3 regions of the Streptosporangium sp. LJ11 genome follow, and region 1 is predicted to be linked to each of the others. Evidence: riboswitches for the same ligand, from Rfam matches in the RefSeq annotation. Region 1 holds a riboswitch; each other region holds the start of a gene.
The links. A riboswitch is a leader RNA that binds a small molecule or an ion and turns the genes downstream of it on or off. The one in region 1 is predicted to bind S-adenosylmethionine.

Region 1 (4,273 bases):
CGACCGACGGCTGGAGCTCGTACATGCCGCAGATGTCGGCCGACCAGGGCCGCAGCAGGTGCCGGTCGGCCTCGGGGACGCCGAGCATCTCGGCGATCACGGTGACCGGGAGCGGCTCGGCGACCTCGGCGATCAGGTCTCCGCCGCCGCGCTCGACGAAGTCGTCCACCAGTCGCCCGGCCATCCGGGCGACCTTGGGGCGGAGCGCCTCGACCATGCGGGGGGTGAACGCCTTCGACACCAGCCGCCGGAGCCTGGTGTGCACCGGCGGCTCGACATCGAGCATTCCCGCCCTGATCACCCGCCAGAACGGGTCCTGGAACTCGGGGTCGTCCGGCCTGCCGAACTCCTGGTGCGAGGCCACGTGCAGGTAGGAGCGGCCGAGCCTGCGGTCCCGCAGCAGCGCGTTGACGTCGGCGTGCCTGGCCACCAGCCACTGGCCGGTCGGTTCGAAGAAGCTGACCGGCCGCTCCCGCCTCAGCTCGTCGTAGACGTCATAGGGGTGGGCGACGAATTCCGGATTCCAGGGATCAAAGCGCACGTAAGCATCGTAATCCCCGGTTCAGGATCAGGTCTGCTCGTCCGGCTTCCCCCTCTCGACCGGCTCGTCCGTCCGGCCCGCCGGAACCCCCTGACCCACCGGGGTCCCCGGGGTGTTCGTGCCCTCCGGCGTCTCCGGACCGGCCTCGCCCTCGGTCTCGTAGCGGGAACGCAGCTCGACCGGCCTCCGCCCCGCCTTGCCGCGCATCCGGATGTTCAGCAGCTCCACCAGCAGCGAGAACGCCATCGCGAAGTAGATGTAGCCCTTGGAGATGTGCTGCTCGAACCCCTCGGCGATGAGCACGACGCCGATCAGCACCAGGAAGGACAGGGCGAGCATCTTGATGCTCGGGTGCCGGTCCACGAAGCGGCTGATCGGCCCGGAGGCGACCAGCATCACGATGACCGAGACGATGACGGCCGCGATCATGACGCCCAGCTCGTCGACCATGCCGACCGCGGTGATCACCGAGTCGAGCGAGAAGACGACGTCGAGGATCATGATCTGGATGATCACCGAGGTGAAGGACGAGGCGACCTTGCCCTCGGAGTGGTGGGACTCCCCCTCCAGGCTGCCGTGCATCTCGTGGACGCTCTTGCCCAGCAGGAACAGGCCGCCGAGTATCAGGATCAGGTCGCGCCCCGATATCCCCTGCCCGAAGACCTCGAACATCGGCTCGGTGAGCCTCACCACCCACGACAACGCCAGCAGCAGCAGGAGGCGGCTGAGCAGGGCGACGGCGAGACCGAGCTTGCGGGCCTTGTCGCGCTGCTCGGGCGGGAGCTTGCCCACCAGGATCGAGATGAAGATGATGTTGTCGATTCCCAGGACGATCTCCAGGGCGACAAGGGTGAAGAACCCTATCCATATCTCCGGGTTGGTCACCCAGTCCATTGCTTCCTCCTTCGTCGGCCGACGCCCGAACGCACCGCCGGCCCAGCTGCCTGAGTGCTTCTTCGACTGACTGCCTGGACGACCGGGGGACGCCCGGAGTTCCTTTCCCCTCATCACGCTTCGCTGTCAAATCCGCCGGGCGTTCCCGAGGACGCCCGCCCCGGCTCCGATATCGGGTTGATCACGTTTCGGACTTGCGGGGCACCGCGAGGTGTCGGTTATAGTTCCCCCGTAGGTCATGAGTGCCAGTGACAAGCCCCGGCTCGCTGGCCGGCAACCCTCGCGTCCGCGGCGGGGTGCCCCGGGTGAGGACCTGGTCCGGCACGAGGTGTGCCGGGCAAGCGCGGGCTCCAGGCACCTGTGTCATGGGTTGGGGTCCGATGACCTCGAAGGAGCCCTGGCATGTCCACCCTGACGATCTTCACCCCCGCGAGCCCCGCGATCCCCGCCCCCGTCGCCCCGGCCACCCCCGCCGCTCCGGTGACCGTCCCCGGGACCTACGCGTCCGGTGACCGCCCGATCCCGGCCGTGCTCGGCTCGGACCTGGAGGTCCCGGTCAGGGGCGGCAGGCTCGTCCGCTACGCCAACCTCGACTACGCCGCGAGCGCCCCCTGTCTGGAGCCGGTGAGCGCCGCCGTCGCCGCCGCGCTCCCGGCCTACTCCAGCGTCCACCGCGGCGCCGGGTACGCGTCCCAGCTGACCACGGCCCGCTACGAGCAGGCCAGGCACACGGTGCGCGCCTTCGTCGGCGCCCGTCCCGACGACTCGGTGATCTTCACCCGCAACACCACGGACGCGACCAACCTGCTGGCCCGCAGCCTGCCCGAGGGCACCACCGCCGTGGTCTTCGACACCGAGCACCACGCCTCGCTGCTGCCCTGGGAGCGGGTCGTGCGGCTGGCGGCCCCCGCCTTCCCCGGCGAGGCCGTCCGCGCCGCCGACGACGCCCTCGCCTCGATCGACGGCCCCAAGCTGCTGGTCGTGACCGCCGCCTCCAACGTCACCGGGGAGCTCTGGCCGATCGCCGCGCTGGCCCACATCGCCCACCGCCACGGGGCCCGCGTCCTCGTCGACGCCGCGCAGCTCGTCCCGCACCGCCACTTCAACCTGACGGCTCTCGACCTGGACTACGTGGTCTTCTCCGGCCACAAGCTCTACGCGCCGTTCGGCACCGGCGCGCTGATCGGCCGTTCCGACTGGCTGGCCGAGGCCGAGCCGTACCTGCGGGGCGGCGGCGCGGTGAAGGCCGTGAACGACGACGGCACTGAGTGGCACGACGACCCCGAGGCCCGGCACGAGGCGGGAACCCCGAACGTGCTGGGCGCCGTCGCGCTCGCCGCGGCCTGCGACGCCCTGACCGCCACCGGCTGGACCCCGCTGGTCCGCGAGGAGGAGCGCCTCCTCGAGCGCCTGCGCGCGGGCCTCGCCTCCGTCCCCGGCGTGCACGAGCTGTCCCTGTGGGGCCCGGACCACCCGCGCGTCGGCATCGTCTCCTTCGTGGTGGACGGCTTCACCGCCCGCGAGGTCGCCGAGGCCCTGTCCGGCGACTACGGCATCGGCGTCCGCGACGGCAAGTTCTGCGCCCACCCCTTCGTACGGCACCTGCTGGGCGCCAAGGACGGCGGCTGCGAGGACGTCACCGCCTCCGCCGTCCGCGCCTCCATCGGCATCGGTACCACCTCCGAGCACGTCGACCGGTTGATCGACGCCCTGCGGGATCTTGCCTCGCGCGGCTGACGTGACAGCATGGCCCTATGACTGAAGGCGCGCCCCGCGAGCTGAGCGTGGGAATGGGGGCGGGAGCCGAGGCCGTGCGGGGGGCGCACGGCAAGGAGCTCGCGACCGAGGACATGATCCTCAACATCGGTCCGCAGCACCCGTCCACGCACGGCGTGCTGCGGCTGCGGCTCACCCTGGACGGGGAACGGATCAGCTCGGCCGAGCCGATCGTGGGCTACATGCACCGGGGCGCGGAGAAGCTCTTCGAGGTGCGCGACTACCGGCAGATCATCGTGCTGGCCAACCGGCACGACTGGCTGTCGGCGTTCGCCAACGAGCTGGGCGTCGTGCTCGCGGTGGAGCGGATGCTCGGCATGGAGGTGCCGGTCAGGGCGGTTTGGACGCGCACGCTGATGGCCGAGCTCAACCGGGTGCTCAGCCACCTGATGTTCCTCGGCTCCTACCCGCTGGAGCTCGGCGCGATCACCCCGGTCTTCTACGCGTTCCGGGAGCGCGAGACCCTCCAGGCCGTGATGGAGGAGATCTCCGGCGGGCGCATGCACTACATGTTCAACCGGGTCGGCGGCCTGAAGGAGGAGATCCCCGAGGGGTGGACGGGCCGGGTCGCCCAGGCCGTGGCCGACGTGCGGCGACGGCTGCCCGACATCGAGAACCTGATCGTCGGGAACGAGATCTTCCTCGCCCGCACGCGCGGGGTGGGCGTCCTCGACCGCGAGACGATCATGCAGTACGGCGTGAGCGGCCCCATCGCCCGCGCCTCCGGCGTCGACGTCGACCTGCGCAGGGACGAGCCGTACCTCGCCTACGGCGAGCTGCCGGTGAAGGTCGTCACCCGGTCGGCGGGAGACTGCCACGCCCGCTTCGAAGTGCTGCTGGAACAGGTGAAGGTCTCCCTCGACCTGGCCGACGCCTGCGTGGAACGGCTGCTCGACCTGCCCCCGGGGCCGGTCAACCAGCGCCTGCCCAAGGTGCTGAAGGTTCCCGAGGGCCACACCTACGCCTGGACGGAGAGCCCGCTCGGCCTGAACGGCTACTACCTGGTCTCGCGCGGGGAGAAGACGCCGTGGCGGATGAAGCTCCGCTCGGCCTCCTTCAACA
Region 2 (4,273 bases), on a different contig from region 1:
TCCCCCGCACGATCACCGGCTCTCCCGCGGGAACGCCGTCCAGGTCGAGGTCCGCCGCGTAGCCGGTGGGCAGGTAGCGCAGCCCCCCGCGCGCGGCCAGATCGGCCAGCGCGCTCTCCTCCCTCGTCGGCGTCACGTCGCCGTGTCCCTGGGCCAGGATCACCGCGTCGGCCTCGATCGTCCGGCCGTCGTCCAGCGTCACCGCCTGCCCGCCGGGGACGTCGGCGAGGTCGACGGCGCGGGCGGCGTGCACGTGCACCCGGACGCCGCGCGGGGCGTTCGCCACCGCCTGCCGGAAGACGTGGGAGAGGTAGCCGTTCTGTGCCGGGCGGGAGGCGAACCTGCCGGGGTCGCCGCCGAGCCACTCGGCCAGCGTGGGTCCGGGGCGGATCGGTCCCTCGCAGCGCACCGACTCGTCGGTGAAGAGCGTCACGTCGGCGGCGGCGGAGTTCATCCAGAGCAGGTCCGGCTGGTCGTGGCGCCAGACGCGCCCGCCGCCCGGCGGGTGGGGGTCGATCACGTGGACGTCCAGCGACGGCCAGCCGAGCAGGTCGGCGGCGTTGGCGCAGATGCGCTCCACCAGGCAGGTGCCCGTCGGCCCGGCGCCGACGACGGCGATCGAGGCGCTCATACGGCGGCTCTGCGGTGCGGCTGGTCCCAGTCGGCGTGCGACGGCTCGACCGGGATCCGCCAGGCGTCGGTCTCGCCCGACGTACGGGCGATGACGGCGAAGTCGGTGTTCTCGCGGAAGGCGGGGTGGGCGTACAGGTCCCTGGCGTAGGCCCACAGGTTGGGGAAGGCGGTCAGCGGGCGCTCGCTGATCCTCGCCGCCGGGTTGTCGCTCAGGTCGAAGCGGAGCAGGGTCGGCCAGAGCCGCACGTCCGCCTCGGTGATCCCCGAGCCGAACAGGAACCTGCGGTCGGCCAGGCGGGCGTCCAGCTCGTCCAGGAAGGCGACCACGGCCCCGCGCGCCTCGGTGTACGCGGTCTCGGTGGTGGTCGCCGCCACGCGGCCCGCCGCCGTGTTGACGATCTCGTAGATCCTCGTGTTGAGCTCGTCGATCTCCGGCCTGAGCTCCTCGGGGTAGAGGTCGGCCTCGGGGTCGCCGCCGAACCGGGTGGCCAGGTCGATCGTGATGTCGGGGAAGTTGTTGCTGACGATGCGGCCGGTCGTCCTGTCCCACAGGACCGGCACCGAGACGTGCCCGTCGAAGCCGGGCTCGGTCACCTCGTACGCCTGCCGAAGGATGGTGAACCCGTTGACCGGGTCGGCCCCGCGCCGCTCGCGGAACGCCCACCCGCGCCCGTCGCGCTCGTCGTCGACGTAGGAGAGCGAGACCGCGTCCTGGAGTCCCTTGAGGGAGCGCACGATGGCCGCGCGCTGCGCGTACGGACAGACGGCCGCGACGTAGAGGTGATAGCGCCCGGGCTCGGCGGGGAAGGCGGATGTGCCGATCCGCCCCTGGAAGGGGTAGCGCGGGCCGGGCCTGCCACCGGGCCGGTAGTGGCCGTGGGTGTCGAGGTCGACGGGGCTCGCGTGGTTCAGTGTGCTGGTCTTCGACATGTGGCGCTCCCGGCATGTCTCGGTGACCCTGGTTGAGGGGGTCCGCGCTTGCGGCACGCCCACCGTGCCGCCAGGTCTCCCCCGGAGGCACCCCGCCGCGGTGCGAGGGTTGCCGGTCAGCCAGCCGGGGCTTCTCACTGACGCTCTTAACCTATTTAGAAGGTAGGAAATACATAGATCTCTGTCAAGGCTTAGTGTCGTGGAATGTCCTATGAGAGCGTGAACGTGGTCTACCGCAAGTACGACGGATCACTGCACTGGCATCACCGCGGCCTGCTGCTCGGCGAGGACGAGCACGGGGTGTGGACGGGCTGCGTGGCCGACTCCAGTGGCCACAAGGGCGACGGTCCCGCGGTCCCCTGGCCGCATCCGTTCGTGATGCTCTTCCCGCGCGACGCCTGGTGGACGGCCGCCTTCAACGCCGCCCCGCACAAGCACGAGATCTACTGCGACGTCTCCACGGTGCCGGAGTGGAGAGACGGCGAGGTCACCATGGTCGACCTGGACCTCGACGTGATCCGGACCCGCCGGAACCTGCTGAAGGGCCGCCCGAGCAGGGTCTTCCTGGACGACGAGGACGAGTTCGAGGAGCACCGGGTCAAGTACGCCTACCCGACCGACGTGGTCGAGAACGCCCGAGCCTCGGCCGCCTGGCTGATGGAGGCCGTCACCTCCCGCACCGCCCCCTTCGGGGACGCGCCGCGCTGGCTCACCCTGGTCGGCTGAACCATGGGCGGGGGTGCCGGGGGTGGCGACCCCCACCGCCCCGGCACCCCCGCGACCTCAGCGGGCGCGGTGGCGGAACATCCTGGCGGAGAGGACCGCCGAGACCAGCAGGAAACCGCCGCACCAGGCCAGCGCCTTCCACGGGTCGCCCCCCACGGGCCGGTCGAGCAGCAGGCCGCGTACGGACTCGATGATCGGCGTGGCCGGCTGGTTCTCCGCGAACCCGTGCAACCACGCGGGCATGGTGTGCACCGGGACGAAGGCGCTGCTCGGGTAGGGCAGGAACATCACCAGGAAGGTGAAGGCGCCCGCGGCCTCCGGCGTCCTGGCCAGCAGGCCGACCAGGGCCGAGACGGCGGACATGGCCAGGACGAACACCACCAGGACGCCCACCGCCGCGGCCCAGCCGGACAGGCCCGCGTCCGCCCGGAAGCCGAGCAGGAACGCGACGGCGAACACGATGGCGAGCGAGGTGAGGTTGCGCACGGTGCTCGCGGCCACGTGCCCGCCCAGGAACGCCCCGCCGCCGACGTCCATCGACCTGAACCTGTCGACGATCCCCCGGCTCATGTCGTGGCTGACGGCGACCGCGGTCAGGGAGGCGCCGTAGGAGGCGCACATGACGAGGATGCCGGGGACGGCGTAGGTGACGTAGTCGGTGCCGGTCTGTATCGCGCCGCCGAACAGGTAGACGAACAGCAGCATGACCAGGACGGGCATCAGGAACGAGGTGAGCAGCGCGTCGAGGTTGCGCAGCGACAGGCGGACGGCACGGCCGGTCATCACCGGCCAGGCGGCGAGTTCAGACACCGGCCCGCTCCCTGTCCGTCAGCGCGAGGAACGCGTCGTCGAGCGTGGCGCCGCGCACGGTGAACCTCTCGACCGCCGAACGCCCCGGGTCCACCTCGTCCAGCAGGGCGCGGATCCCCGTGGCGCTCCCGTCGGTGGCCGCCCCGACGGTCAGCGTGGCGAGATCGGCGTGGAGGGCCCGCGCCCCGAGAAGGCGCGTCACCTCGGCGAACGACCGCGCGTCGGACAGGACGAGGTCCAGCCGCCAGGCGGCGACCCTCGCCTTGAGCTCGTCGGCGGTGCCCTCCGCCACCACCCGCCCGCCGTCGAGCAGCGCGATCCTGTCGGCCAGGCTGTCGGCCTCCTCCAGATACTGGGTGGTCAGGAAGACCGTGGTACCCGTGCCGGTGAGCTGGGTGATCACCTCCCACATCGCCTGCCTGCTCCGCACGTCGAGACCGGTGGTCGGCTCGTCGAGAAAGATCACCGACGGCGCGCCGACCAGCCCCGCGGCCAGGTCCAGCCGTCGCCACATGCCGCCCGAGTACGTGCCGACCCGCCGCCTCCCCGCCTCGACCAGGTCGAACCGCTCCAGCAGCTCGGCCGCCCTGCGGCGGGCCGCCGCGCGCGACAGACCGGACAGGCGGCCCATCATCCGCAGGTTCTCCTCGCCGGTCAGCAGCTCGTCGACCGCCGCGTGCTGGCCGGTCAGGCTGATGGCGCGGCGGACCCGGCGGCGGTCGCGCACGACGTCGAACCCGGCCACCGTGGCCCGCCCCGCGTCCGGCCTGACCAGCGTCGCCAGGGTGCGCACGGTCGTGGTCTTGCCCGCGCCGTTCGAACCGAGCAGCGCGTACACGCTGCCCCTGGCGACGCGCAGGTCGACACCGGTCAGGACGGCGACCCGGCCGTAGGACTTGGTGAGGCCGACGACCTCTATCGCTGGTTCCACTGCCCCTCCTGCGTATGGCGTACGCTCTACTGTTTATGGCATACGCGGTATTGCGTAAGGTATACACTCACGGGAAAGGACGGTCAAGCCCGGGAGCGCGATGGAAGTGCCGGAAAGCGTGGAGATCGCCTGGGGGCTGCGCGAGCGGCCCGGCAAGGGGCCCAAACGCACCCTGAGCCTGGAGCACATCGTGGAGGCGGCCCTGCGCGTGGGCTCCGCGGAGGGACTCCCCGCGGTCTCGAT
Region 3 (4,273 bases), on a different contig from region 1:
AGGCCGAGATCGTCACCAGGTCACTGGCGGAGCTCACCATGATCAAGCGTGAGCTCGACGAGACCCTGCCGCCGCAGCCGCTCGTGTCGAGCGCGCGCTACGTCGACGTGAAGAGGAACAAGGTGGTCGTCCTGTCCACGCAACCCCAGGCGGCCGAGAACGTCATCGAGAGCGCCGAGGTGAACAAAGCGGCGGTAGTGGTGCTGCCCTCCACCGAGGTTCCCCAGCCGCTGTACGACCTGGTGGGCGGCGACGCCTACTACATCGGCGGCACCAGCCGCTGCTCGATCGGCTTCTCCGTGCTCAAGGACACCCGGCAGGGTTTCGTCACCGCGGGTCACTGCGGCAGGACCGGCGCCGCCACCACCGGCTTCAACCGCATCGCCCAGGGCACCTTCGAGGGATCGGTCTTCCCCGGCAGCGACTACGCCTGGGTCTCGGTCAACGACAACTGGACGGCCACCCCGACGGTGGACAACGGCCAGGGCGGCACCGCGCCCGTCGCCGGCGCCCAGGTCGCCGTCGAGGGAGCCTCGGTCTGCCGGTCCGGCTCCACCACCGACTGGCACTGCGGCCTCATCCAGCAGCGCGACGCCAGTATCACCTACCCCCAGGGCAACGTCTTCGGGCTGACCCGCACCACCGTCTGCGCCGAATCCGGGGACTCCGGCGGCTCGTTCATCTCCGTCGACCAGGCCCAGGGCGTCACCTCCGGCGGCTCCGGCGACTGCAACCAGGGCGGCACCACCTACTTCCAGCCGATCGCCCCGATCCTCACCGCCTACGGCCTGGCCCTGAGGACCACCGCGGGCAATCCGCCGCCGCCGGTCACGGGCACCTGCAACGGCTTCCCCAACACCCACAACGGCACCCTGGCCGCCGGTGGGGCCGCCTACCAGCCGAAGGGTCTCCACTACAGGCCGACCGCCGGGGGCCTCCACTTCGCCTGCCTGGACGGCCCCGACGGCACCGACTTCGACCTGTACCTGCAGAAGTGGAACAGGGCGGGCTGGTCGGTCGTCGCGACCTCCAGCAGCGCGGGTCCCGACGAGAGAATCTCCTACAACGGCACGCCCGGCTACTACCGCTACCGGGTGGTCTCCGTGGCAGGCTCCGGCTCCTACACCCTGGGGATCCGAGTGCCGTGACCGCTCCGGCGGGTCGCCTCCGGCGGCGACGACCGGGAAGGGGGCGGGACCCCGCCTGCCGTCCGGGGCGCGTGCCGGGTGCCCCGCGAGCGGCGGCCAAGGTTCGATCGTCCGGTGGATAACACGCCATGTCTCGCACAGTGAGACAAGGAGTCAGGAGGGCGGCGGGTCGGGGTAGAGTGCTGAGGACCTGCGCGTCAGGTTTCCAACTGAATATTTGCTCATCCAGAGGGGTGGAGGGACCGGCCCTGCGAAGCCCCGGCAACCATCCCGGTTCAAGACTCGTGATCTGAACGAGGTCGGCCGGGACAGGTGCCAATTCCGGTCTGTGACCAGGGTGGTCCGCAGACGAAGATGAGGGAAAGGCCTCGCTTCATGGCGCTCGCAACCACTGAGAACAACACCACCACCACCTCCTCCGGTCGTGCCGGCGACGCGCGAGACCGGCGCTTCGGCCCCGCCGTCGCCCTGTCCTGCCGGGAGTGCGGTGCCCGCTACGACCTCGGCCCCAGCTTCGCCTGTAACGAGTGTTTCGGGCCCCTTGAGATCGCGTACGACTTCGGGCGTGTGACCCGGGAGCGGATCGCCGAGGGGCCGACCAACATCTGGCGCTACCGCTCGCTGCTGCCCGTCCCCGACGACGTGGCCGCCAAGCCCAACATGGCGCCCGGCTGGACCAAGCTCGTCAACGCCGGCAACCTCGCCCGCGAGCTGGGCATCCGCTCCCTGCACGTGAAGGACGACTCCGGCAACCCCACGCACTCCTTCAAGGACCGCGTGGTGGCCATCGCCGTCGAGGCCGCCCGCAACTTCGGTTTCCACACTCTTTCCTGCTCCTCCACCGGCAACCTGGCCGGCGCCGTGACCGCCGCCGCCGCGCGGGCCGGGCTGGACGCCTGCGTGTTCATCCCCTCCGACCTGGAGCAGGCCAAGATCGTCATGGCCTCCGTGTACGGCGGCAGGCTCATCGGCATCGAGGGCACGTACGACGACGTGAACCGCTTCTGCTCCGAGCTCATCGGCGACGAGCTGGGCGACCAGTGGGGCTTCGTCAACGTCAACCTCCGGCCGTACTACGCGGAGGGGTCCAAGACCCTGGCCTACGAGATCGCCGAGCAGCTCGGCTGGCGCATCCCCGACCAGATCGTCATCCCGGTCGCGTCGGGCTCGCAGCTCACGAAGATCGACAAGGGCTTCAAGGAGCTGGTCGCGCTCGGCCTGGTCGAGGACAGGCCGTACAAGATCTTCGCGGCCCAGGCCGAGGGGTGCTCCCCGGTCTCCGCCGCCTACAAGGCGGGCCACGACGTGATCCGCCCGGTCAAGCCGGACACGATCGCCAAGTCGCTGGCGATCGGCAACCCGGCCGACGGCCCGTACGTCCTGGACATCGCCCGCCGCACCGGCGGCGCGGTCGAGGACGTCACCGACGCCGAGATCGTCGACGCGATCCGGCTGCTGGCCAGGACCGAGGGCATCTTCGCCGAGACCGCCGGGGGCGTCGTCGTCGGGGTGCTGCGCAAGCTGGTCGCCTCGGGCACCCTCGACCCCGACGCCGAGACCGTGGTGCTCAACACCGGAGACGGCCTCAAGACCCTCGACGCGGTGGCCGCGGAGGCGCGCCCGACCGCGGTGATTCGGCCTTCTCTTGACGCATTCCGTGCGGCTATCGCCTAGAAATCGTGAAAGGTACTGAATTATGAGCGTTTCTGTGCGGATTCCGACGATTCTCCGGACTTACACCGATGGTGCCGCCGAGGTGAACGGAGAGGGTGAGACCCTGCGTGATGTTCTTCAGAAGCTCGACGCGGACTTCCCGGGGATCGGCGCCCGGATTCTTGATGAATCGGGAAAGATCCGACGTTTTGTCAACGTCTATGTAGGGGATGAGGACGTCCGTTTTGTCGACAACCTCGACACGGCCACGCCCTCCGGCGTCCAGGTCTCCATCATCCCGGCGGTGGCCGGAGGTTGATTCTCCCGCCCTGAGGCGGCGCTGACCGCCCCGCGCCACCCTCGGGGCACCCGCGACTCCACGGCACCCGCCCGGCTCAGGCCGGGCGGGTGCCGTATTTTATGATGCAAGCTCATATTCGTGGACTAGATGGATGATGTAACCCTTAACTAACTAATAGTGATAGTGAAACTCTGTTCTCGTACTAAAAGCTCTCGTAAAGCGGTAGTTTGGTGCTTGACTCTGTTGCCCTACCGCTTCCCACAGGTATGGTCGGAACGATCGACGTGGCGAAGTCCGTCCCGGCGATTGAGGACTTCGCGAGAGGAATGGGCGTCGTCCTTAAGACCAGTAAGAGGAGTCGCAAGTGGCGCAGGGCACCGTCAAATGGTTCAACGCGGACAAGGGCTACGGCTTCATCGCGGTAGACGGTGGTAAGGATGTGTTCGTCCATTACTCCGCGATCATGATGGACGGCTACCGGGCCCTCGAGCAGGGCCAGCGGGTCGAGTTCGAGATCACCCAGGGTCAGAAAGGTCCCCAGGCGGAGTCCGTCCGGGCGGTCTGACGTAGCCGTTTCGTGAATTCGCAGGGAAGAGCCGGTGGATCCCGCGGTATCGCAGTCCGCTGGATCCTCACCGCCCAGGCCCGGCTCGCCCCCCTTCAGGTGAGCCGGGTCTTCGCGTCGTACGGGACACGTGGCCGCACGTGGCCGCGCGGGGGTACGGGTCGAGAGGCGGGGTGGTGGTGCGCGGTCGCGCGGAGACGCCCGGAGGCGCACGCGGGCGCGCGAAGCCCGCGGGGGCGCGGAACGCGCGGCGGGCCGATGATGACGCGCGGCCCACATCGACGTGACGCGAGATCTACGTCCACATGACACGGAGCTGACGTCTCCGTCTCGGGCGGCGCAGGTCAACGGATCGTGGCTTGCACTCGGCAGGGTAGAGTGCTAAATAGATTGTTGGCACTCACGCATAGAGAGTGCCAATCCTGGATCGAGGCGATGGGGCCCGCCGAACGGAGTCGTGGGCCCACATGCCGTCGCGGGCGTCGACTCGATCCGGTGTAAGCCACCCTTTCTCTGGGAGGTTAGCCGTATGGCAGCCAAGATGATCGCGTTTAACGAGGACGCCCGGCGCGGTCTCGAGCGCGGCATGAACCAGCTCGCGGACGC

Region 2: linked by a shared signal. The riboswitch ahead of ACTOQ3_RS16455 (glutathione S-transferase C-terminal domain-containing protein) and the one ahead of ACTOQ3_RS29715 (aminotransferase class V-fold PLP-dependent enzyme) in region 1 are both predicted to bind S-adenosylmethionine.
Region 3: linked by a shared signal. The riboswitch ahead of thrC (threonine synthase) and the one ahead of ACTOQ3_RS29715 (aminotransferase class V-fold PLP-dependent enzyme) in region 1 are both predicted to bind S-adenosylmethionine.

What each region holds. Positions count from the first base shown of each region.
Region 1 is NZ_JBPXMB010000022.1:95,259-99,531, forward strand. Features, by position in the region: gene ACTOQ3_RS29705 (cytochrome P450) at 1-541, opposite strand, end outside; gene ACTOQ3_RS29710 (TerC family protein) at 569-1,435, opposite strand; SAM riboswitch class IV at 1,670-1,785, shown strand; gene ACTOQ3_RS29715 (aminotransferase class V-fold PLP-dependent enzyme) at 1,838-3,172, shown strand; gene ACTOQ3_RS29720 (NADH-quinone oxidoreductase subunit D) at 3,190-4,273, shown strand, end outside.
Region 2 is NZ_JBPXMB010000010.1:33,002-37,274, reverse strand. Features, by position in the region: gene ACTOQ3_RS16460 (FAD/NAD(P)-binding protein) at 1-631, opposite strand, end outside; gene ACTOQ3_RS16455 (glutathione S-transferase C-terminal domain-containing protein) at 628-1,563, opposite strand; SAM riboswitch class IV at 1,603-1,715, opposite strand; gene ACTOQ3_RS16450 (DUF402 domain-containing protein) at 1,768-2,289, shown strand; gene ACTOQ3_RS16445 (ABC transporter permease) at 2,347-3,099, opposite strand; gene ACTOQ3_RS16440 (ATP-binding cassette domain-containing protein) at 3,092-4,030, opposite strand; gene ACTOQ3_RS16435 (TetR/AcrR family transcriptional regulator) at 4,131-4,273, shown strand, end outside.
Region 3 is NZ_JBPXMB010000054.1:27,653-31,925, forward strand. Features, by position in the region: gene ACTOQ3_RS42545 (S1 family peptidase) at 1-1,148, shown strand, start outside; SAM riboswitch class I at 1,367-1,509, shown strand; gene thrC (threonine synthase) at 1,524-2,822, shown strand; gene ACTOQ3_RS42555 (MoaD/ThiS family protein) at 2,845-3,120, shown strand; gene ACTOQ3_RS42560 (cold-shock protein) at 3,467-3,667, shown strand.